Regions from separate parts of the Streptomyces sp. NPDC050085 genome, predicted to be linked through region 2. Evidence: riboswitches for the same ligand, from Rfam matches in the RefSeq annotation. Region 2 holds a riboswitch; each other region holds the start of a gene.

Region 1 (5,430 bases), on a different contig from region 2:
GGTTGGAGGTCCGCCCCCGCCGCGGCGACGGTCGCCGCGGCCCCGAGCAGGCCGAGCGCGGCGGTGACCATGCCGAACGTCAGGACGTGCTTGCCGAGCAGCGGCACGATCCGGGGCGCGGCCAGCGAGGTGAGGAAGAAGCCGACGGCGCCGGGCGTGAAGGTGAGCGCGGAGCGCAGCGGCGAGTAGCCGAGCCCGGTCTGCAGGTGGACGGCGAGGGTGAGCAGATAGCCCGCGTACGCGGCCATGAACAGCGCCGCGGCGGGTACCCCGAGCGCGAAGCCGCGGTTGCGGAAGAGCTCCATCCGCACCAGCGGTTGCCCACCCGCCGCGGCGACCTTGCGCTCGTACGTGACGAACGCCCACCCCACGGGCAGCGCCGCGACGAGCGCCACGTCCAGCCAGAGCGGCCAGCCCAGATCGCGGCCCTCGAGGAGCGGTACGGAGAGCAGCAGCAGGAACGCCACGCCGAGCCCGACGCCGCCGCGGTCGATCGTGGTGTCCTCGGCGGGTTGGTCGGCGGGCAGCACGCGCAGGGCGGCCAGCGCGGCGAGCACACCGAGGGGCACGTTGACGAGGAAGACCGAGCGCCAGCCGAGCCCGAACGGATCGAGCGCGAGCAGCGAGCCCCCGACCAACTGGCCCGCGATGGACGCGATCCCGATGACCGCACCGAAGGTGCCGAGCGCCCGCCCGCGTCGCTCCCCGTCGTACGTGGTCTGAATGATGGCGAGCACCTGCGGGTAGAGCAGCGCGCCACCGATGCCCTGCAACGCCCGTGCGGCGACGAGGACTTCGACGTTCGCGGCCGCCCCGCACAGTGCGGAGGCGGCCGCGAACACGAGCAGCCCGGCGATGAACATCCGTTTGCGGCCCAGCAGATCACCGAGCCGCCCGCCGGTCACGAGCAGACAGGCGTACGTGATCGTGTACGCGGAGATGACCAGCTCCACGCCGCCGTAGCCGGTGTGCAGATCGGTACGGATGGCGGGCACCGCGACGTTGACGATCGCCACGTCGAGGATGGCCATGAACGTACCGACGAGGACGGTGGCCAGGATCAGGCCGGGACGTGGCTGCCTGGGCATGACGGGCTCCCCCGGGACGGTCGTGCGCAGCTCGGACGCGTCACACAAACATCAACTGCCCTGCGCTCCAAGGTTCCTGACGAACACTTGGACCAATCCTGACCGCCCGTTCACCCTCCCGTGCACCCGCCCGCGTGGCGTCAGTTCAGCTCGTAGACCGCCGTCACGCTCACCTCGTCCTCGATCTCGCCGGGCGCCACCGGCACCTTCGCCGCGGACTCGTCGAAGGCGACGGCGGGCATCGCCACCGGGCGCGGGCGGCCGCTCGCGCCCTCGTCCAGCGAGACCAGCCGGCCGAGCTTGCGCCCGCTCAACTCGGCGTACTGGACGGCCTTTTCGTGTGCGTCGGCGTGCGCGGCCGCCCGGGCGTCGGCGCGCAGCCGGCTCGGGTCGGCGACGTCGAAGACAACCGCGTTGACCCGGCCCGCGTCACCGGTGGCGTCCACGATGGCCTGGATGACGGCGCCGGTCTTCTTCAGCGCGCGGACCTTCACGGAGAATCCCTGCGCGGCCTGGTACCCGGTGAGCTTCGGGGCGGCGCCCGGCTCGGGTCCGGTCTCGTACACGGCGGACAGGGACAGGCTCTCGGTGCGGACGTCGCGGTCGGCGACACCCGCCTTGTGCACGGCGGCAAGCAGTGCGTCGGCGGCGCGGCTCTGCGCGGCCAGGGCCTCCTTCGCGGTGCCGCCCTTGACCTCGACGCCCGCCGTCACGGTCGCCATGTCGGGCGCCGCACTGGCCAGCCCCTCCCCGGTCACGGTCAGGGTCGTGGGCCTGGGCGCCACGGCGCTCGCCGCGGGCGGTGCCCCCTGCGCGGCGACGGCGGGAACCGCGGGCAGTCCGACGGCGAGCAGGGCCACGGCGAGCGCGGCGCAGTGGCGGGTGCGTACAGACATGGGATCGGGGTCCTTCCCGGTCGGGCCCGCCGGACGGCGGGCAGCCGACATCCCAGCACCCGCGCACACCCGGCCCGCGCACGCCACTCCGCCCGGTCACCTCACCGGCGGGACAGGACCCCTCTCACGAGGACCCGTCCCAGGAAGACCCCTGTCAGGAGGCGGACTCCAGGTGCGCCTTGATGGTGTGCGGGTCCAGGAACCCCTTCGCCTCCACCCGGTCGCCGGAGGACTCGCCGCGCAGCCGCCGCCCGATCCACGGCACGAGGAACTCCCGCGCCCAGTGGATGTCGTCGCGCCGCACCTCCAAGGTGCCGCGCGGCGGCAGCGGCGGCCAGGCCTGCTCCGGATCGGCGGGCACCTCGAGGCCGAGCGCCTGACCTGCGCGCAGGGCGACCCGGGTGTGCCCCTCGGCCGACAGGTGCAGCCGGTCCTCGTCCCAGGCCCGGCGGTCCTGGATGGACTTGAGGGACCACAGGTCGAGCACGGGGCAGTCGTACCGGTCGGCGATCGCGCGCACGTGCATGTTGTACGTGGCGATCTTGCCGCGCAGATGCTTGAGGACGGCCACGTCCCGGGTGTCGAAGCCGGTCGCGACCATGACGGTCCCCACAGCCTCGGAGAGCCGGGCCACGGCCTTCTCGAAGCGCTCGGCCACGTCGTCCGGGTCGGTGCCGGGCCGGATGATGTCGTTCCCGCCGGCGACCAGCGTCACCAGGTCGGGGGCGAGGTCGATCGCCCGCGGGACCTGGTCCTCGACGATCTGGTCGATGAGCTTGCCGCGCACGGCGAGGTTCGCGTACTGGAAGGTGTCCTCGGGCACGCGGTCGTCCAGGAGGACGGCGAGCCGGTCGGCCCACCCCACGAAGTTCCCGTCCGGCCCAGGGTCCCCGACGCCTTCGGTGAAGCTGTCCCCCACCGCCGCGTAGGACCGAATCGTGCCGCCGCTGAGTGATCTCGATTCGTTTGCCACGACCACACATCTTTCACCCTCGGATGTGACCTACGCGATCGTAGGGAGGGGTTGACGGGTGGTGAGAAAACCCACTCGGCACCCGGGGAATATCCCCGGGTGCCGAGTGGATCGCGCGTGGAGCGGCCTCGCGGACCGGCCGGTCGGGCAGACCGGTCGGACGGGCAGACCGGTCGGACGGGACCGTCAGACGGAGACGCCGTGCGAGCGCAGGTACGCCAGCGGGTCGACGTCCGAGCCGTAGCTCGGCGAGGTGCGGATCTCGAAGTGCAGGTGCGGGCCCGTGACGTTGCCGGTCGCACCGGACAGGCCGATCTGCTGGCCCGCGGTCACGGTCTGCCCGGCGGAGACGCCGAGGGACGACATGTGGGCGTACTGGGAGTAGTAGCCGTCGGCGTGCTTGATGACGACCTCGTTGCCGTACGCGCCGTCCCAGCCGGCCGAGACGACGGTGCCGGCGCCGACGGCCTTGATGCCGGTGCCCGTGGGCACGACGAAGTCGGTGCCGGTGTGGTAGCCGCTGGACCACATGGAGCCGGACTGGTGGTAGGCGGTGCCCTCGGTGCCGTCGACCGGCTTCACGAAGTCGGCGGTGGTGGTGGCGCTCGCCGTCGTGGCCGTGGTGGCGGAGCCCTTGGCGGCCGCGCCGTCCAGCGTGAGCTTCATGCCCGGCTTGATGAGCTCGGCGTTCGCACCGACCACGCTCTTGTTGGCCGCGTACAGCTTCTTCCAGCCGCCGTCGACGTCCTGCGCCTTGGCGATCTTCGAGAGCGTGTCACCGGCCTTGACCGTGTACGTCTTCGCGGTGGTGTCGGCCGTGGCCGCGTGGGCGCCGGTGGCACCGATCAGCGGCAGGGCGAGCGCGGCGCCACCGGCCGAGGCGACGGCGGCGGCACGGGTGAAGCGGCGGGACGTGGAACGGCGGTGCTTTCCCTTGGCGGGCATGGCGGATTTCCTCTCCGTCGCCTACGAGGTGAGCTGTCGGGTTCGGACTGGAGATGTCCGGCCGGGCCCGGGGAACGGGCACGGCTTCACCCCTAGCCGCATGGGGAATTCCCGGGCGGCGTACTGCCTGTGGGTCCCCCGCTCCTGCCGTCACGGGTCGTGGTTCGGAAATCCGGATCGGTGGCAGGACTAGGCGTTCCGACCGGAGTGATTGGCGACCGTAAGGCAGTGGGAATGACGGCGACAAGCGGCGAATTCACCCGCGGTGCCACTTTCTTGATCGTCTGAGAGTTCCCTGTGTCACCCTGCGTCGACGGCCCTGCTTTACCGGTGCCTTACCTGCGGGAATTTCCGGGAGGGAAATCCGGGACGGCAACCACGGACCGTCACGGTTATGAGCCTGCTCACGCGCCGTCTCTCAACCCCCCGTGAATTAGGGACAGTTAGCCAAGAACGGATCAATTCGGACAGATCGTTGCCCTGGGAACCCATGTCGTATCGTCAGGAACGCGCGGCGGGCGATTCACGCCCGCGACCCGACCGGGAGGAGCCCCCGTGACGCAGCACGCCCCGTCCACCGAGCCCGAGCTGAGCGGAGTGCGCAACTTCCGGGACGTGGGCGGCCTCCCCACCGTGGACGGCCGGCGCGTGCGCCCGGGCGTGCTCTACCGCAGCGGTCACCTGGCGCACGCCACGGACGAGGACGCGGCGTTCCTGACCACGCTCGGCCTGCACACGATCTTCGACTTCCGCAACGCCGCCGACCAGCGGCTCGAGGGCGCCGACGTCGAGCTCCCCGGTGTGCGCAACGTGAACCTGCCGCTGTCCGACCCGGCGGACGGCGCCGGGTTCTGGGAGATGGTCCGCGAGGGCGACATAGAGCAGCTACGCACCCTGCTCGGCGAGGGCCGCGCCGCCGACCGCATGATCGGCTCGTACCGCACGATCGTCACGGAGCGCACCGCAGAGCACAGCCACGTCCTGCATGCGATGGCCGAGGACAGCACGCCGGCCCTGATGCACTGCGCGGCGGGCAAGGACCGCGCGGGCCTGTCGATCGCGGTGACGCTGCTCGCCGTGGGCGTGGAGCGCGACGCCATCGAGGCGGACTACCTGAAGTCCAACGAGAAGCACCGCCGCTACAAGGTCCGCCGCAGCGGCACCGCGGGCAGCGACGCCTACTCCCCCGAGATCATGGAGCTGCTCAGCCCCCTCTTCGACGCCCGCGCCACCTATCTGAACGCGGCGTTCGACACCATCGAGCAGACCTGGGGCAGCACGGACCGCTACCTCGAAGAGGGTCTGCGCCTCACCGCGGCCGAGCGCGACCGGCTCCGCGAGCGCCTGCTGGACTGAGCCCTGACCGGACCGGGCTCCTACTGGCCGCCGCCCAGCATGAAGAGCAGATAGATGAAGGCCGCGAGGGCATGCCCCGCGAAGACGTACACGAGGACCCGGATCCAGATGCCGCGGGGCAGCTTGTCCTCGATGTCGCGGTGTTCGCTCACGGTCAGACCTCCCGGATCTG
Region 2 (5,430 bases):
CCGGGCTGCAGACCGCCTGGGCCGCGACGTCCTGGGCGAAGGCCGCCGAGCTGATGCAGTACACGTACGACGGCTGGCCGGACGGCGAGGAGCTGAAGTTCCAGCGGATGCTGCGCGACGTGTACCTGCCGGTCGTGGAGCCGGGGTCCGCCGACTTCAACGGCAACTGGGACCTCGTCATGGCCGACGCGACGATGAGCGCCGCCGTCTACCTCAACGACCAGGCCGCCTTCGACAAGGCCGTGCACCACTTCCGCTCCCGCGTGCCCGCCTACTTCTACCTCTCCTCCGACGGGCCGCTGCCGGTGAAGCCGGAGGGCAGCGACATCGACACCCCGGCGGAGCTGCAGCGGTACTGGTTCGGGCAGAAGACCTTCAAGGACGGCCTGTCCCAGGAGACCTGCCGCAACTTCAAGCACGCCAGCTACTCCCTCGCCGCGACCTCCCACATGGCCGAGACCGCCTGGCACCAGGGTCTCGACCTGTACGGCGAGGTGAAGGACCGGCTCGCGGCCGCGCTCGAGTTCCACTCCAAGTACCAGCTGGGCGCGAAGGCCCCGTCCTGGCTGTGCGGCGGGAAGGTGCAGCGCGACATGGGCCCCGACACGGAGGTCGGGCTCAGCCACCTCCAGGGGCGGCTGAAGATGGAGATGCCCCAGACGCGGAAGCTCACGCAGAAGCAGCGGCCGGAGGGGACGGACGACCTGTTCGTGGCGTGGGAGACGCTGACGCACGCGACCGCCGCGTAGGCCCCTGACAAGCGATTCGCGTTCCGTCGCCCTGATGGCGTACTGTTGGGTTCACCGACGCGGGGTGGAGCAGCTCGGTAGCTCGCTGGGCTCATAACCCAGAGGTCGCAGGTTCAAATCCTGTCCCCGCTACTGAAGGCCGAGGCCGGAATCTTTCGAGATTCCGGCCTCGGTTCGTTTTCCGGTGCCCCGGTCGGTCGGTCGCCCCGTCGCGCCGTCGCCCGGTCATCCGGTCGCCCGGTCATCCGTATGGGCCAGCACTGCTCGCCTCCACCCCCTACTCCGGGAACCCTTGGCACAGGGCGCCGGACGGCAGGGAGAACACAGGTGGGGCAGCGAGGAGGGCGGCACAGAAACGGCGCGGACACCACCCGCACCCGTGCCTTCCTGCGCCTCCTGCCCGCACTGCTGATCATCGGCGGCGCGGCCTACGAGTACTTCACCCCGTCCGGGTTCTCCGGTGCCCCCCTGTTCAGCGCGGCGCCCCTCGCCGCCGCCCCGTTCTTCTCGCTGGGTAGCACGATCCTCGCCGGGGTCTGCTCGATCGGGGCGATCGTCGCCGTCCATCTGCGCTTCAGCCACGCCTTCCACTCGGACAACATCACCGAGATGGTCACCGTGGCCACGGTGTGCGTCCTGGCCTGTTTCATCAACCGGATCGTGCGCCGCAGCGACGAACAGCTCGCCTCCGCGCGGCAGATCGCGGAGGCCGCCCAGTTCGCGGTGCTGCCCGAACCGGCCGGACGGATCGGCGGGCTGAACGTCGCGGCGCGCTACGAGGCGGCCCAGGCCGGCGCGTTCATCGGCGGTGATCTGTACGCCGTGCAGGACACCCCGCACGGCGTACGCGTCGTCGTCGGCGACGTACGGGGAAAGGGGATGGGCGCGGTCGCCGCGGTGGCCGTCGTGATCGGCGCGTTCCGGGAGGCCGCCGAGCAGGAGGGCAGCCTGGAGGCGGTCGCCCAGCGCCTCGAGCGGGCCCTGGCCAGGGAGGGCACCCGGCGGCGCGGCATCGACGACTTCGAGGGGTTCACGACCGCGGTGCTCGCCGAGATCCCGCACGGCTTCGACCTCGTACGCGTCCTCAACCGCGGCCACCCCGAACCGATCGTGCTGCTCGACGACGGCACGGTCAGCATGGTCAGGCCGGAGGAGGCCGCGCTGCCGCTCGGCATGGGCGAGCTCGGCGCCTGGCCGGACCGGGCCACCGAGGCCCCGTTCCCCGCGGGGGCGACGCTGCTGCTCTACACCGACGGGCTGTCCGAGGCGCGGGACGCGCAGGGCGCCTTCTACGATCCCGTGGCCCGGCTCTCGGGGCGGCTCTTCCCCGGGCCCGATGAACTCCTCGCGGCGCTGGCCGAGGAGGTGCGCCTGCACACCGGGGGCGGCGCCACGGACGACATGGCGCTGCTCGCCGTACGCCGGCCGTAACTCTCCGCATAACAATTGACGCATCGTCAGAAATGAGACGTGTTCGGAGTGTCGGTCAAGTGGACCCGTTCTGCCCGGTCTTGATGGCTTAAGTCCTGGCCAAAGACGTGAACGATCAGTGGGAACGGCTTGGAATTACTGTCTGCTGTCTATTAACGTTCGATAACGCAGCGCGGTCGTCCCAGCCGTCACAAGAGATGGCTCCGTGCGCACGCGCCTAATCCCGCAAGGGAGCCGGGGAACCACCAACATGGGGTGAATCGGGCGGTACTTCACGTCCGTAGGAGACCTTCCTGCTCCGAACCCGTCAGCTAACCCGGTAGGCGAGAAGGAAGGAAAGGAGAGCGCCTTCGTGGCGTCGAACCGTCCTGCCCCCGAGTTCTTGCACGGCTCCACCGACAGCGAATTCGGTGTCGAGCAGGAGAGCTGGGAGGAGTGGAATCCCACCGAGGAATCCGTCCGTCCCGTCCGCGGCAGGCACCGCGTTTCCCGGCAGCGCGGCGGACTCGCGCGCAGCTCCACGGTCCTCGGCGTCGGCGTGATCGCCGCCGTCGGCGCGGGCGGCATCGCCACCGCGCAGGGCGGCAAGCCCCCGGTCCACATATCGATGCCCGACCTCTCCTCGGTCAAGGACTCGCTGCCCGACGCGAAGTCCCTGCCCGGTGTCGGTGCACTGATATCCGACTCCGACGAATCGGGCTCCTCGTCCTCCGCCGCATCCGCCGCCCCGCTCACCACCGTGGGCAACGGGCAGTCGGACGCCGGCGAGGCGCTGCGGGCCCGCATCATGCAGCAGGCCGAGACGCAGCAGGACGCCGCCGACGCCAAGGCGCAGGCCGTGGCCCAGGAGGCCGCAGCCAAGAAGGCCGCGGCGGAAGCCGCCGCCAAGCAGGCCGTCGCGGAGAAGAAGGCCGCTGCCGAGAAGAAGGCGGCGGAGGAAGCGGCCAAGAAGAAGGCCGAGGCCGAGCGCCTCGCCCAACTGGCCAAGAGCTACAAGCTTCCCGTCGCCTCGTACACGGTCACCGGCACCTTCGGACAGCCCGGCTCCATGTGGGCTTCCGGTTACCACACGGGCCTCGACTTCGCGGCCCCCACCGGTACGCCGATCTACGCGATCCACTCCGGCACCGTCACCGAGGCCGGCTACGCGAACGCGTACGGCTACCGCACGATCATCACCCTCGACGACGGCACCGAGCTGTGGTTCTGCCACCAGTCGTCGATCAACGTCAGCGTCGGCCAGAAGGTCAACACCGGCGACGTCATCGGCCGCGTGGGCGCCACCGGCAACGTCACCGGGCCGCACCTGCACCTGGAGGTCCACCCCGGCGGCGACGCCACCGGTGTCGACCCGGCGGCGTGGCTGCGCGGCAAGGGCCTCACTCCCTGAGCCACCGGCTCCCCGAACAACCGGCGGTCCTGACGGCAACCCCCCGACGTCAGGGCTGCCGGTTCCGCCGTGCGCCCGTACGGCGTGCGGTGTCTGTGCGGCGTGCGGTGTCTACGGCTGTGTCTGCGGCTGTGTCTGCGGCCGTGTCTACGGAATACCGCATTCTGTACGGGCGTTGAGCTGTCACATGACTTCTCTTCGCAAGCTCGGCTCCTCCGACCTCGAGGTCTTCCCGCTCTGCCTCGGTGGCAACGTCTTCGGCTTCAGCGCCGACGAGGCCGCGTCGTTCGCGGTGCTCGACGCGTACACCGCCGGCGGGGGCAACTTCATCGACACCGCCGACTCGTACTCGGCCTGGGCGCCCGGGAACCAGGGCGGCGAGTCCGAGACCATCATCGGCAAGTGGGTCAAGGCGCGCGGCAACCGCGACGACGTGGTCATCGCGACCAAGGTCGGCCGCCACCCCGACTTCCTCGGCCTGCGCGGCGACAACATCAAGGCCGCGGCCGACGCCTCCCTCAAGCGCCTGGACACCGACTACATCGACCTCTACTACACGCACTTCGACGACGACGAGACCATCCCGGTCGAGGAGATCATCGGCGCGCTCGACGAGCTCGTGAAGGCGGGCAAGGTGCGCGACATCGCCGTCTCCAACATCTCGCCCGAGCGGCTGCAGGAGTCCCTCGACTTCTCCGACCGCGAGGGCCTCGCCCGTTACGTCGCCATCCAGCCGCACTACAACCTCGTGTCCAGGGACACCTACGAGGGCGCGCGGCAGGACATCGCCTCGCGCGCCGGGCTCGGCGCCGCCCCCTACTTCGGGCTCGCCTCCGGGTTCCTGACCGGCAAGTACCGTCCGGGTGTCGCGGTCGACAGCGTCCGCGCCGACAAGGCCGGTGCCCACCTGGACTCGGCGCGCGGCCAGAAGGTCCTGGTGGCGCTCGACGAGGTCGCGCAGGCCCACGGCGCCGAGGTCGCCACGGTCGCCCTCGCCTGGCTCGCCGCGCAGCCCACGGTGGCCGCGCCGATCGCGTCCGCCCGCACGGTGGAGCAGCTGCCCGCGCTGCTCGCGGTCGCCGACCTGGAGCTGACCGAGGCGGAGCTCGCCCGTCTCACCGCGGCCTCCGCCTGATCAGTAGCGGTACGGGTTGTACGCGGGGCCGTGTCCCATGGGCGGGCCCGCGTACAGCGGCGGCACCCAGACCGGGGCCGCGGTGCGGGAGGCGTACGCGAGGGCGGGCTGTGCGCAGCCGCGGCGCTGCCACATCGCCTGCAGCAACTCCCGTTCCCGTACGACGAAATCGGCGCCGGCCCGGCCCTTCTCGCCGCGGCGGCGCAGCAGCGCGAGCGAGGTCGCGTACCGCTCGTACTCGTCGACCGCCGTGGCCGCCTCCTTGCCGCCGTAGTGCGCCGCGTACTCCCGCGCCAGGCGCCGGGCCTTGAGCGAGGAGAGGGCGAACGGGTCGGGCAGCGCCAGCCAGCCCGCCGCGACGTAGGCGGGCAACACCTCGCGCACGGTGCGCAGTTCACGGTGGCGCAGATAGACCGCGAGCCAGGTCACGAGGCCGAACACCGGCACCATGAAGGCCGCGTACACCGCGAAGAAGCCGTACTCGCCGAACGACGACGAGCCGTTCCAGAAGGCGTGCATGCCCATCGCGCAGAGCAGTCCCGCCAGCGGCAGCAGGACGCGGCGGGCGCGGCCGCGCTCGGGTGCCATCGCCGCGGCGATCCCGAAGCCGATGCCGGTGAGCACCGTGAACAGGGGGTGCGCGAACGGCGACATGACGATCCGCACGAAGAACGTCGCCGCCGTCACCGAGGTGAAGCCGGGACCCGTGCCGCTCAACTGGTCGG
Region 3 (5,430 bases), on a different contig from region 2:
AGTTTCCATGGCTGTTCTCGGGTGTCTTTCGTGTCAGTTCAGTTGTTCAGTTGTCCGCAGTTCAGTTGTCTGCAGTTCAGCTGTCTGCTGCTCAGTTGTCTGCTGTTCAGTCGTCCGAGGCCTGGTCGGCCTTGTCGACGCCGTCCCAGACGTTCGCGTACCAGGGGCGGTCGGCGGCGCCCTGCTCCGCGCGGCCGGACGCGGTGGCGCGCGGGTCGGGCACCACGAACCCGGTCTCGCCCGGCATCACCATGTGCAGGCGCTCCCGGATCCGCTGCTCCGCGTAGGAGTCGTCCTGCCAGCGGGCCTTCTCGTCGCGGAGCCGGTCGACCCGCTCCTTGGCCTCCTGCTGCTGCCGCTGGAGGTCCGCGATCTCGCCGCGCTGGGAGACGTACTGCCTTATGGGATAGGCGAGCGCGACGACCAGGGTGCACAGGACGAGGGCGAGGAGCGCCGCGCGGCCCGTGAGGCGGGAGCGGCGGGCCTGGCGCTTGTTCTGCGAGCGGTAGACGCGCTCGGCGGTCTGCTCGCCGAGCAGGCGCAGGCGGGTGGCCGTGGAGAAGCGGTCTTTGGAGTCCCTGTCACGGACCTTGCCCGGCATCGCGTCTCTCCGCCTCCCCTGCCTCACGTACGTACGTCCCCGCACACGGTACGGGACCGAGTGCGGGGACGTACGTAACTACCTTCCGTCAGAAGGTTCAGCCCTTGAAGCGGGGAAATGCGCTGCGACCGGCGTAGACCGCCGCGTCGTCCAGGATCTCCTCGATGCGCAGGAGCTGGTTGTACTTGGCGACGCGCTCGGAGCGGGCCGGGGCGCCGGTCTTGATCTGGCCGCAGTTCGTGGCGACGGCGAGGTCGGCGATGGTGACGTCCTCGGTCTCGCCGGAGCGGTGCGACATCATGCACTTGAAGCCGTTGCGCTGGGCCAGCTCGACGGCGTCCAGGGTCTCGGTCAGCGAGCCGATCTGGTTCACCTTCACCAGGAGGGCGTTCGCCGAGTTCTCCTCGATGCCGCGGGCCAGGCGCTCCGGGTTGGTGACGAAGAGGTCGTCGCCGACGAGCTGGACCTTGTCGCCCAGCTTCTCGGTGATGACGTTCCAGCCGGCCCAGTCGTCCTCGTACAGCGGGTCCTCGATGGAGACGAGCGGGTACGCGGAGACGAGCTCCTCGTAGTACTCCGTCATCTCGGCGGCGGAGCGCTCCTTGCCCTCGAACTGGTACTTGCCGTCCTTGTAGAACTCGGAGGCGGCGACGTCGAGCGCCAGGGCGACCTGCTCGCCCGGGACGTAACCGGCCTGCTTGATGGCCTCGACGATGAGGTCGAGGGCGGCGCGGTTGGAGTCCAGGTTCGGGGCGAAGCCGCCCTCGTCGCCGAGGCCGGTGGACAGGCCCTTGCTCTTCAGGACGGACTTGAGGGTGTGGTAGACCTCGGTGCCCCAGCGCAGGGCCTCGGAGAAGGACTCCGCGCCGATCGGGGCGATCATGAACTCCTGGATGTCGACGTTGGAGTCGGCGTGCGACCCACCGTTCAGGATGTTCATCATCGGGACGGGCAGCAGGTGCGCGTTCGGACCGCCGAGGTAGCGGAACAGCGGCAGGTCGCTGGCCTCGGAGGCGGCGTGCGCGACGGCGAGGGAGACGCCGAGGATGGCGTTGGCGCCGAGCGAGCCCTTGTTGTCGGTGGCGTCCAGGTCGAACATCGCCTGGTCGATCAGGCGCTGCTCGGTGGCGTCGTAGCCGACGAGCTCCGGGCCGATCTGCTCGATGACGGCGAGGACGGCCTTCTCGACGCCCTTGCCCTGGTAACGGTTGGGGTCACCGTCACGGAGTTCGATGGCCTCGAAGGCACCGGTGGAGGCGCCCGACGGGACGGCAGCACGACCCGTGCTGCCGTCGTCGAGGCCGACCTCGACCTCGACCGTGGGGTTGCCTCGGGAGTCCAGGATTTCCCGGGCTACGACGACGTCGATGGACGGCACGAGCATCTCCTTCTGGGATGTGACGCAACTGGGCGGGACGCCTAGGTGACGCAGTCCCGCATTCATGAGCCTAACCGGCTCCCGGGCATCGGCCATCCGAACGCCCGCCCTGTGGGACACGCCGAGAGCGAAATGTTTCTTAACGGAACAAAGACGGGGGCCTCCGGCCGGCGCGGGGTGGGCCATCGGCCCTGGTGGGCGCGGTCCATTGGGCCTGTGCGGGTCGGCGGGGAAGGCTGCGCGGAGCGCATGCCTTCAGGGGCGCGGGGAACTGCGCGAAGCAGGACCACCGGGCCGCGGTCGGCGGACGAGAGAAGCCCCCACCCCGGTTTCCGGGATGGGGGCTCCCCAAGATGAGCGGCCCGTGGGGACGGGGTTACCAGCGGAGCGGTTCGGCGTCCGCCGAGGCCGAGCGCGCTCCTGTACAACCGCGGCTTACTTCAGGTGCAGCTGCTGACCCGGGTAGATCAGGTCCGCGTCGCTGACGATGTCCTTGTTCAGCTTGAAGAGCTTCTGCCAGGTGGTGCCGTGCGCCTCGGCGATCTTGCTGAGGGTGTCGCCGGACTTCACCTTGTACTCGCCGTCACCCTTCTTGACCTTCTTGCCGGTCGGGGTGGTGACGGTCGCGCGCTTCTCGGAGCGCGTGGTGGTCGAGGACTCCGAGCGCTGCTGCTTCGGCTGGGCCTGCTGCTTGGGCTGGCTCTGCTGCTGCGGCTGCTGCTGGGTCTCGGCGGCCGGGGCGGAGTTGCCCGTGGAGGCGCCGGACAGGCCCACGCCACAGCTCGGCCAGGCGCCCTTGCCCTGGGAGGCGAGGACCTTCTCGGCGACGGCTATCTGCTGCGCCTTGGAGGCCTGGTTGGCCGTGGAGGCGTAGGCGGTGCCGCCGTACGCGGCCCAGGTGGAGGCCGAGAACTGCAGGCCGCCGTAGTAGCCGTTGCCGGTGTTGATCGACCAGTTGCCGCCGGACTCGCAGGAGGCGACCTGGTCCCACTCGGAGGTGGTGGCGGCGGAGGCGCCGGTGGCACCCATGAGCGGCACGGCGACGGCGGCACCGGTGACACCGGCGAGCGTGGCGACACGGACGGCCTTGGACGGGCGGCGGTGCTTGCCCTTGCTGGAGAACAGCATGGAGAGATCCCCTCACCGACGCCTACGAGGTGAGCTGTCGGGTTCGGGCCAGTGAGTGCCCGGCCGCGCATCCTTGTGCGCGGCTTAACCCCAAGCCGTTCCGGTCTCCCGAACGGCACTTACCTGGGTCCCCCGCTCCTGCCTACGGCGCTGACGCGTCGACTGTTCCCGTACGGGCGTCGGCAGGATTCGGCGTGACGTCCATCGGGGCCCGCTGTGGCGAGCGGTCACGACCGTAAGCAGTCGATCCGCCCGATTTCAAAGACGATCAGGGTCTTTGAGACTCATGTCTCACTCGCGCAAAAGTGGACATACGCGCCTCAACTCACCCTGAACTCCCGCTACTTTTCGCCCGATTCGAGCCCAAGATCCAGACTCTGACCAGGAAGGATGAGGTCGGGGTCGGCGCCGACCGTCTTCTTGTTCAGGTCGTACAGCGCGGTCCATCCGCCTTGTACGTCATGGGCGTCGGCGATGTCCCAGAGGTTGTCGCCGGAGCGGACGGTGTAGCTCCCGTCGTCGCGCCGGTCCTCGCGCGAGGCGTGACGCCCTTCTCCCGTACGGGAGTCGGCGGAGCCGGCCGCGTCGTCGGCGGCACGGTCGCCGCGGTGACGGCCGCCGGATTCGGCGGGATCGGAGGAGGGCGCCGGGGTGGCGGACGCGGAGGACTCCGGGTCGGCCGGGGAAGTCGAGCCCTTCTGGCCGGACTTGTCCGAATTGCCGGACGCGTTATCGGCGGGCTCGTCGCTCGCCGCGTTACCGGAGGTATCACCCGAGGCGTCAGCTGACGGGGCGTCCGACGCCGAGTCCGACGCACCGGACTTGCCCGACTTGCCGTGACTCTTCTCATGCGAGGCGTCCGAGCCGTCCGGCGACTCGGACGTGTCGGACACGTCGGACGAACCCGTCGGCTGCGGAGACGCGCTCACGCCCGGGTCCACATCGGCCGAGTCGTCGCTCTTGGTGAGACCCGCGAGGATCGAGCAGCTCGGCCAGGCCTGGGGCCCCTTGGCGTCGAGCACCTTCTCGGCGACGGCTATCTGCTGCGAACGGCTGGCCTCGTCGGCGCGCGGGGCGTAGTCCAGGCCGCCGTACTGCTCCCACATCTCCTGCGAGAACTGCAGCCCGCCGTAATACCCGTTGCCCGCGTCCAGGCTCCACTGGCCGCCGGACTCGCACTCGGCGAGCTTGTCCCACGTCGTGGTCGAGGCGGCGCTCGCGTTGGTCGCGGCGAGCAGCGGGATCGCGATGGCGCTGCCGGTGATGCCGGCGGCGACGACGAGAGCAGGGGCCTGACGGGGGCGACGGTGACGACCGTTCCCGGAGAGCATGCGGTGGCCTTTCGCGAGATTGATGCTGCTACGTGCGACGGGTGGTGCCGGTGGTGCCTCGGAGGCGCCTGTCGCGATGACTGGTGAACGTAGCGGGACTCGAACGCTTGTCACAAGTCGATGCAGCGGAGATCACGTGAAAGTCACAGGTTTGACGAACCGTCAGATCTTTAGGGTCCGCTTAAGGTCTGGACCGGCCCGGGTCAACCGTCCTGACGCGGCGTGAACTCGACCGGCAGCGTGCGCAGTCCACGCATGATGAGGCCGCCGCGCCAGCGCAAATCGGCAGGTTCCCCCGCAAGTCGCAGGTCCGGCAGGCGCGTCAGGAGGGTGGCGAGCGCGGTCTGTCCTTCCAGGCGGGCCAGCGGTGCACCGAGGCAGTAGTGGATGCCGTGGCCGTAGCCCAGGTGCTGGTTGTCGCGGCGCGCGAGGTCGAGGGTGTCGGGCTCGGCGAAGCGCTCGGGGTCGCGGTCCGCCGCCGCGAGCACCACGAGGACCGGGTCGCCGACGGCGATGTCCTGGCCCCCGATGGTGAGGGGCTGGGTCGCGAAGCGCCAGGTCGCCAGTTCCACCGGGCCGTCGAAGCGCAGCAGTTCCTCGACGCCGGTCTCGAGGAGACCGACATCACCTTCTTCGAGGGCCAGTTGGAGGCGTTCGCGTTGCTCGGGGTGGGTCAGCAGGGCGTACGTGCCGTTGCCGATGAGGTTGATGGTCGTCTCGAAACCGGCGAACAGGAGGATGAAGGCCATCGCGGCGGCCTCGTTCTCCGTCAGGTGCTCGCCGTGGTCGGAGGCGCGGATGAGGCCGGAGATCAGGTCGTCACCGGGCTCGTCGCGCTTGCGGTGGATGAGCTCGACCAGATAGTTCCGGATCTTCTTGACCGAGCGGGCGACGCCGCCGCGCGGGCCCCCGCCGTGGCGGATCATCATGCCCGCCCAGTCCCGCAGGTCGTCCTGGTCCTCGCGCGGGACGCCGAGCAGGTCGCAGATGGC
Region 4 (5,430 bases), on a different contig from region 2:
GACGACGAGTCGATGGAGAACCAGCGGGACGTCGTGAAGAACGAGCGCCGTCAGCGCTACGACAACGTCCCCTACGGCACCGCGTTCGAGAAGCTGACCGCCCTCATGTACCCGGAGGGCCACCCGTACCACCACACGCCGATCGGCTCCATGGCCGACCTGGACGCGGCCACTCTTGAGGACGCGCGTTCCTTCTTCCGTACCTACTACGCGCCCAACAACGCGGTGCTCTCCGTGGTGGGCGACATCGACCCCGAGCAGACGCTCGCCTGGGTCGAGAAGTACTTCGGCTCCATCGCGGCCCACGACGGCAAGCCGGCACCGCGCGACGGTGCGCTGCCCGAGGTCATCGGCGAGCAGCTGCGCGAGGTCGTGGAGGAAGAGGTTCCGGCGCGCGCCCTGATGGCCGCCTACCGGCTCCCCGAGGACGGCACGCGCGCGTGCGACGCCGCCGACCTCGCCCTGACGGTGCTCGGCGGCGGCGAGTCCTCGCGCCTGTACAACCGTCTCGTACGGCGCGACCGCACCGCCGTGGCCGCCGGTTTCGGGCTGCTGCGCCTGTCCGGAGCGCCGTCCCTGGGCTGGCTCGACGTGAAGACCTCCGGTGACGTCGAGGTGCCGGTCATCGAGGCCGCCGTCGACGAGGAGCTCGCCCGGTTCGCCGAGGAGGGCCCGAGCCCCGAGGAGATGGAGCGCGCCCAGGCCCAGTTGGAGCGCGAGTGGCTCGACCGGCTCGGCACCGTGGCCGGCCGCGCCGACGAACTGTGCCGCTACGCCGTCCTGTTCGGCGACCCGCAGCTGGCCCTCACCGCGGTGCAGCGGGTCCTGGACGTGACCGCCGAGGAGGTCCAGGAGGTCGCCAAGGCGCGCCTGCGGCCCGACAACCGCGCGGTCCTCGTGTACGAACCGACGGCCCCCGCCGAGACCGAAGACGAGAGCGACGAGAGCGACGAGGAGGCGGGCCGGTGACCGAGCAGCTCGCGACCATGGACTTCCACCCGCAGCCGCAGGCGGGCGCCGCCAAGCCGTGGGCGTTCCCCGCCCCGCAGCGTGGCGCGCTCGCCAACGGCCTGACCGTGCTGCGCTGCCACCGCCCCGGTCAGCAGGTCGTGGCCGTCGAGATCAACCTCGACGCACCGCTGGACGCCGAGCCGGCCGGCCTCGACGGTGTCGCCACGATCATGGCGCGCGCCTTCAACGAGGGCACCGACAAGCACTCCGCCGAGGAGTTCGCGGCCGAACTGGAGCGCTGCGGCGCCACGATGGACGCGCACGCCGACCACCCCGGCGTCCGCGTCTCCCTCGAGGTGCCGGTCTCCCGCCTGCCCAAGGCGCTCGCGCTGCTCGCCGACGCCCTGCGCGCCCCGGCCTTCGCGGACAGCGAGATCGAGCGGCTCGTGCGCAACCGGCTCGACGAGATCCCGCACGAGAGCGCCAACCCGGCCCGCCGCGCCGCCAAGGAGCTCTCCAAGCAGCTCTTCCCGGCCACCTCGCGCATGTCGCGCCCGCGCCAGGGCACCGAGGAGACCGTCACCGCCATCGACGCGGCGGCCGTACGTGCCTTCTACGAGAAGCACGTACGCCCTGCCACCGCTACGGCTGTAGTGGTGGGTGACCTGACGGGCGTCGACCTGGACGCCCTGCTCGCGGACACGCTCGGCGAGTGGACCGGGGACACGACCGAGGCCCGTCCGGTGCCGCCGGTCACCGCCGACGACACCGGCCGCATCGTCATCGTGGACCGCCCCGGAGCGGTGCAGACGCAGCTGCTCATCGGCCGGATCGGGCCGGACAAGCACGACCGTGTGTGGGCCGCGCAGATCCTCGGCACGTACTGCCTCGGCGGCACTCTCACCTCGCGTCTGGACCGGGTGCTGCGCGAGGAGAAGGGCTACACCTACGGTGTGCGCTCCTTCGCCCAGGTGCTGCGCTCGGCCCCCGACGGGACGGGCGCGGCGATGCTCGCCATCAGCGGCTCCGTGGACACCCCGAACACCGGGCCCGCGCTCGACGACCTCTGGAAGGTCCTGCGCACCCTGGCCGCGGAGGGCCTCACGGACGGCGAACGGGACACGGCGGTGCAGAACTTGGTGGGTGTGGCCCCGCTGAAGTTCGAGACCGCGGGCAACGTCGCGGGCACTCTCGCCGACCAGGTCGAGCAGCACCTGCCGGACGACTTCCAGGCGGAGCTGTACCGCCGGCTCGCCGAGACGGGCACCGTGGAGGCCACCGCGGCCGTCGTGAGCGCCTTCCCGGTGGACCGGCTGGTCACGATCCTGGTGGGCGACGCCGCGCAGATCGAGGAGCCGGTGAAGGCCCTCGGCATCGGAGAGGTGACGGTGGTCGCGGGCTGACCGCCCTTCTGTAGGCCGCATCCGTAGGCCGCATCCCTACGCCGCGTCCGTATGCCGCACGAGGCCCCGTTGGTCACACGGACCACCGGGGCCTCGTGCCGTCGCTCACGTCCGTCTCTGATCGGCGATCGATCACGTATGTCCGAATTGGGGCGGAGGTTGCCTGTCTGCTCTGTGGCATGCACAACAAAAGCCGGGATCCGTTTGTTGATTGAAAGATGTCCCGCTTAGCGTCGGTCCGGCTGTCCGCCACCTATGTGCCGCGTCCGCGACACCGGACAGTCATCGCCGAGTCCCCCACGGCGCGAGCCAGGGGAGCCGGGGACCCACCGCAGTCCCTGGGGTGAATCGGACGCTCTTCCCGTAAGGGGAGGGGGCCCGTAGGAGACCTTCCTGCTCCGAACCCGTCAGCTAACCCGGTAGGCGAGAGGGAAGGAAAGGATCAACCCCTTCATGGCGTTCACCCGTGCCACCGGGAAGCACCGTCGTCCGAGCCGTCTCACGCGTACCACCGCGCAGGTCGCGGGTGTCGCAGCGCTCACCACGACCGGTGTCATCGGAGGCCTCGCCGCCCCCGCTCTCGCCGCCGACCACGCGGCCGCCGAGCAGAACGGCCTGACGCAGGCCATCGCCATCGGCGACTCCCTGGCCGACCAGATCGACGCGCAGGCCACCGCGCAGAAGAAGGCCGCCGACGAGGCCGCTGCCAAGAAGAAGGCCGAGGCCGAGGCCAAGAAGAAGGCCGAGGAGGCCAAGCGCAAGGCCGAGGCGAAGGCCAAGAAGGAGCGCGAGGCCAAGGAGCGCGCCGCCCGCGAGGCCGAGCGCAAGCGCCTCAACTCGTTCGTGGCCCCGATCTCCAACTCGTACGTGTCGACCGGTTACAAGACCGGCGGTTCGCTCTGGTCCTCCGGCAGCCACACCGGCATCGACTTCCACGCGGCGAGCGGCACCTCCGTGCACGCCGTCGGGTCCGGCACGGTCGTCGAGGCCGGCTGGGGCGGCGCCTACGGCAACAACATCGTGATCAAGATGAACGACGGTACGTACACCCAGTACGGGCACCTGTCGTCCATCGCTGTCTCCGTCGGCCAGAGCGTCACGCCCGGCCAGCAGATAGCCCTCTCCGGCGCCACCGGCAACGTGACGGGCCCGCACCTCCACTTCGAGGCCCGCACGAGCCCCGACTACGGCTCGGACATCGACCCCATCGCGTATCTCCGCTCGCACGGTGTGAGCGTCTGACGCCGGCTGCCCCAGCGGCACCACGCACCTCACGAAAGCCCCGGCTCGATCCGAGTCGGGGCTTTCGCGTGCTTCGCGCGCACAGACCTTCGCGCAGGCCTTCCCTGTCCAAAAAATATCCCTGAATTTCGGCCTGCCGTCGGAAATTCAAGTGCGGTGGAATAGAGTCATTGGGCAAGCGCGCCGGACGAGTGCTCATCGCGCGTGCACGGGCGTCAATCGACCGCGTTTCGCGGGGATTAAGGCGGAGGTCGGGTCATGCGCATTCCCGCGCACTCGGTATGCACAGCGATCCGCGACGACATCGTCGCGGGTGTCTACGAGCGCGGCAGCAGGCTCACCGAGGAACTGCTCGCGCGTCGCTACGGTGTCTCGCGCGTGCCGGTCCGCGAGGCGCTGCGCACCCTGGAGGCGGAGGGCTTCGTCGTCACGCGCAGGCACGCGGGCGCGTGCGTGGCCGAGCCCACCGAGCAGGAGGCCGTCGACCTCCTGGAGATCCGCATGCTGCTCGAGCCGCTGGGTGCGGCGCGTGCCGCCCAGCGCCGGACAGAGGCCCATCTCAAGGTCCTGCGTGGCCTGGTCAGGCTGGGCCAGGAGCGCTCCAGGCGTGGTCAGAGCGAGGACCTGCGCTCCCTGGGCACCTGGTTCCACGAGACGCTCGCCCAGGCCTCCGGCAGCCCCGGCCTGATCACCCTGCTGACCCAGCTGCGCCACAAGATCGCATGGATGTACGCGGTGGAGACCCCGGCGCAGCCGGCCGAGTCATGGGCCGAGCACGGCGCCATCGTCGACGCGGTGGCGCGCGGGGACGCCGAGCGCGCCCGCGCCCTGACCGCGCTGCACACCGAGCGCGCCTCGAGCGCCCATCGACTGCGCCTCGCGCGCGCGGGTGAGCGTGTGAGGACTTCGCAACATGTCGTAAACACGGCGGGACTTCAGCATTAACAGGCGCGCCGTATACAAAGAAGTGCGATATTTGTCGAATAGGTCGCGCGATATTTTTCGCTGCCCTGATCGAGTTATGTATCGAGTTATGCGAAGGGCGCGGTTCCGGAATTCGGTACCGCGTGATCCTGGCGCGCGTGAATGCGTCCGAACGCGACTGAACGTGCTTGAAAGCGAGAACGACGGAGCCGCGCGCCCCCGAAGGGAAACGCGCGGCTCCGTCGTGCCGGCGGAGATCGCCGTGGAGATCAGACGGTCTCGGGAAGCTCCTCGAGCCCCTCGGCGACCAGCTTCGCCAGACGGTCGAGAGCGGCGTCCGCACCCTCGGCGTCGGAGGCCAGGACGACCTCCTCGCCGCCCTGGGCGCCGAGACCGAGCACGGCGAGCATGGAGGCGGCGTTGACGGGGTTGCCGCCAGCCTTGGCGATCGTCATCGGGACGCCGGCCGCCGTGGCCGCGCGGACGAAGATGGAGGCGGGGCGGGCGTGGAGGCCCTCGGCCCAGCCGACGTTGACGCGGCGCTCAGCCATGTGATGCTGCCCTTCAGGTGACTCACGGTTGTCTAGACCATTCTCACACACCGGGGAGCGTGCTCGACGCGGACCCGGGTCCCCTGCGCGCACTGCCCTTCGGCCTTCCTTAGCCTGCCTCCCACGCGCGCGGGCCGCGACCCGTACGACGAGCGCCGGCTTGGCCCCACTTGTCAGAGGCCCGCCCTACTCTTGCGGCATGGAGACCCCGTCGGACCGGCACGCCTACCCCGCCCACTGGGAGGCCGACGTGGTGCTGCGCGACGGCGGCACCGCGCGGATCAGGCCCATCACCACCGAGGACGCCGAGCGCCTGACCAGCTTCTACGAGCAGGTCTCGGACGAGTCGAAGTACTACC

What was found. A riboswitch is a leader RNA that binds a small molecule or an ion and turns the genes downstream of it on or off. The one in region 2 is predicted to bind cyclic di-AMP.
Region 1: linked by a shared signal. The riboswitch ahead of ACIBUY_RS00845 (peptidoglycan DD-metalloendopeptidase family protein) and the one ahead of ACIBUY_RS16000 (M23 family metallopeptidase) in region 2 are both predicted to bind cyclic di-AMP.
Region 3: linked by a shared signal. The riboswitch ahead of ACIBUY_RS28920 (transglycosylase family protein) and the one ahead of ACIBUY_RS16000 (M23 family metallopeptidase) in region 2 are both predicted to bind cyclic di-AMP.
Region 4: linked by a shared signal. The riboswitch ahead of ACIBUY_RS07860 (M23 family metallopeptidase) and the one ahead of ACIBUY_RS16000 (M23 family metallopeptidase) in region 2 are both predicted to bind cyclic di-AMP.

The regions. Positions count from the first base shown of each region.
Region 1 covers NZ_JBITJZ010000001.1:199,561-204,990, forward strand. The annotation lists gene ACIBUY_RS00830 (MFS transporter) at 1-1,088, opposite strand, end outside; gene ACIBUY_RS00835 (SIMPL domain-containing protein) at 1,229-1,984, opposite strand; gene ACIBUY_RS00840 (SGNH/GDSL hydrolase family protein) at 2,139-2,957, opposite strand; gene ACIBUY_RS00845 (peptidoglycan DD-metalloendopeptidase family protein) at 3,144-3,902, opposite strand; cyclic di-AMP (ydaO/yuaA leader) riboswitch at 3,908-4,077, opposite strand; gene ACIBUY_RS00850 (tyrosine-protein phosphatase) at 4,458-5,258, shown strand; gene ACIBUY_RS00855 (DUF6126 family protein) at 5,279-5,410, opposite strand; gene ACIBUY_RS00860 (helix-turn-helix domain-containing protein) at 5,413-5,430, opposite strand, start outside.
Region 2 covers NZ_JBITJZ010000003.1:769,406-774,835, forward strand. The annotation lists gene ACIBUY_RS15985 (alginate lyase family protein) at 1-749, shown strand, start outside; tRNA gene ACIBUY_RS15990 (tRNA-Met) at 808-881, shown strand; gene ACIBUY_RS15995 (PP2C family protein-serine/threonine phosphatase) at 1,077-2,180, shown strand; cyclic di-AMP (ydaO/yuaA leader) riboswitch at 2,385-2,521, shown strand; gene ACIBUY_RS16000 (M23 family metallopeptidase) at 2,533-3,570, shown strand; gene ACIBUY_RS16005 (aldo/keto reductase) at 3,758-4,705, shown strand; gene ACIBUY_RS16010 (PrsW family intramembrane metalloprotease) at 4,706-5,430, opposite strand, start outside.
Region 3 covers NZ_JBITJZ010000008.1:286,522-291,951, reverse strand. The annotation lists gene ACIBUY_RS28935 (DUF501 domain-containing protein) at 1-9, opposite strand, end outside; gene ACIBUY_RS28930 (septum formation initiator family protein) at 107-601, opposite strand; gene eno (phosphopyruvate hydratase) at 699-1,985, opposite strand; gene ACIBUY_RS28920 (transglycosylase family protein) at 2,415-3,107, opposite strand; cyclic di-AMP (ydaO/yuaA leader) riboswitch at 3,112-3,267, opposite strand; gene ACIBUY_RS28915 (transglycosylase family protein) at 3,449-4,438, opposite strand; gene ACIBUY_RS28910 (cytochrome P450) at 4,642-5,430, opposite strand, start outside.
Region 4 covers NZ_JBITJZ010000001.1:1,823,889-1,829,318, reverse strand. The annotation lists gene ACIBUY_RS07870 (pitrilysin family protein) at 1-969, shown strand, start outside; gene ACIBUY_RS07865 (pitrilysin family protein) at 987-2,354, shown strand; cyclic di-AMP (ydaO/yuaA leader) riboswitch at 2,631-2,795, shown strand; gene ACIBUY_RS07860 (M23 family metallopeptidase) at 2,808-3,596, shown strand; gene ACIBUY_RS07855 (GntR family transcriptional regulator) at 3,855-4,541, shown strand; gene ACIBUY_RS07850 (HPr family phosphocarrier protein) at 4,790-5,071, opposite strand; gene ACIBUY_RS07845 (GNAT family N-acetyltransferase) at 5,271-5,430, shown strand, end outside.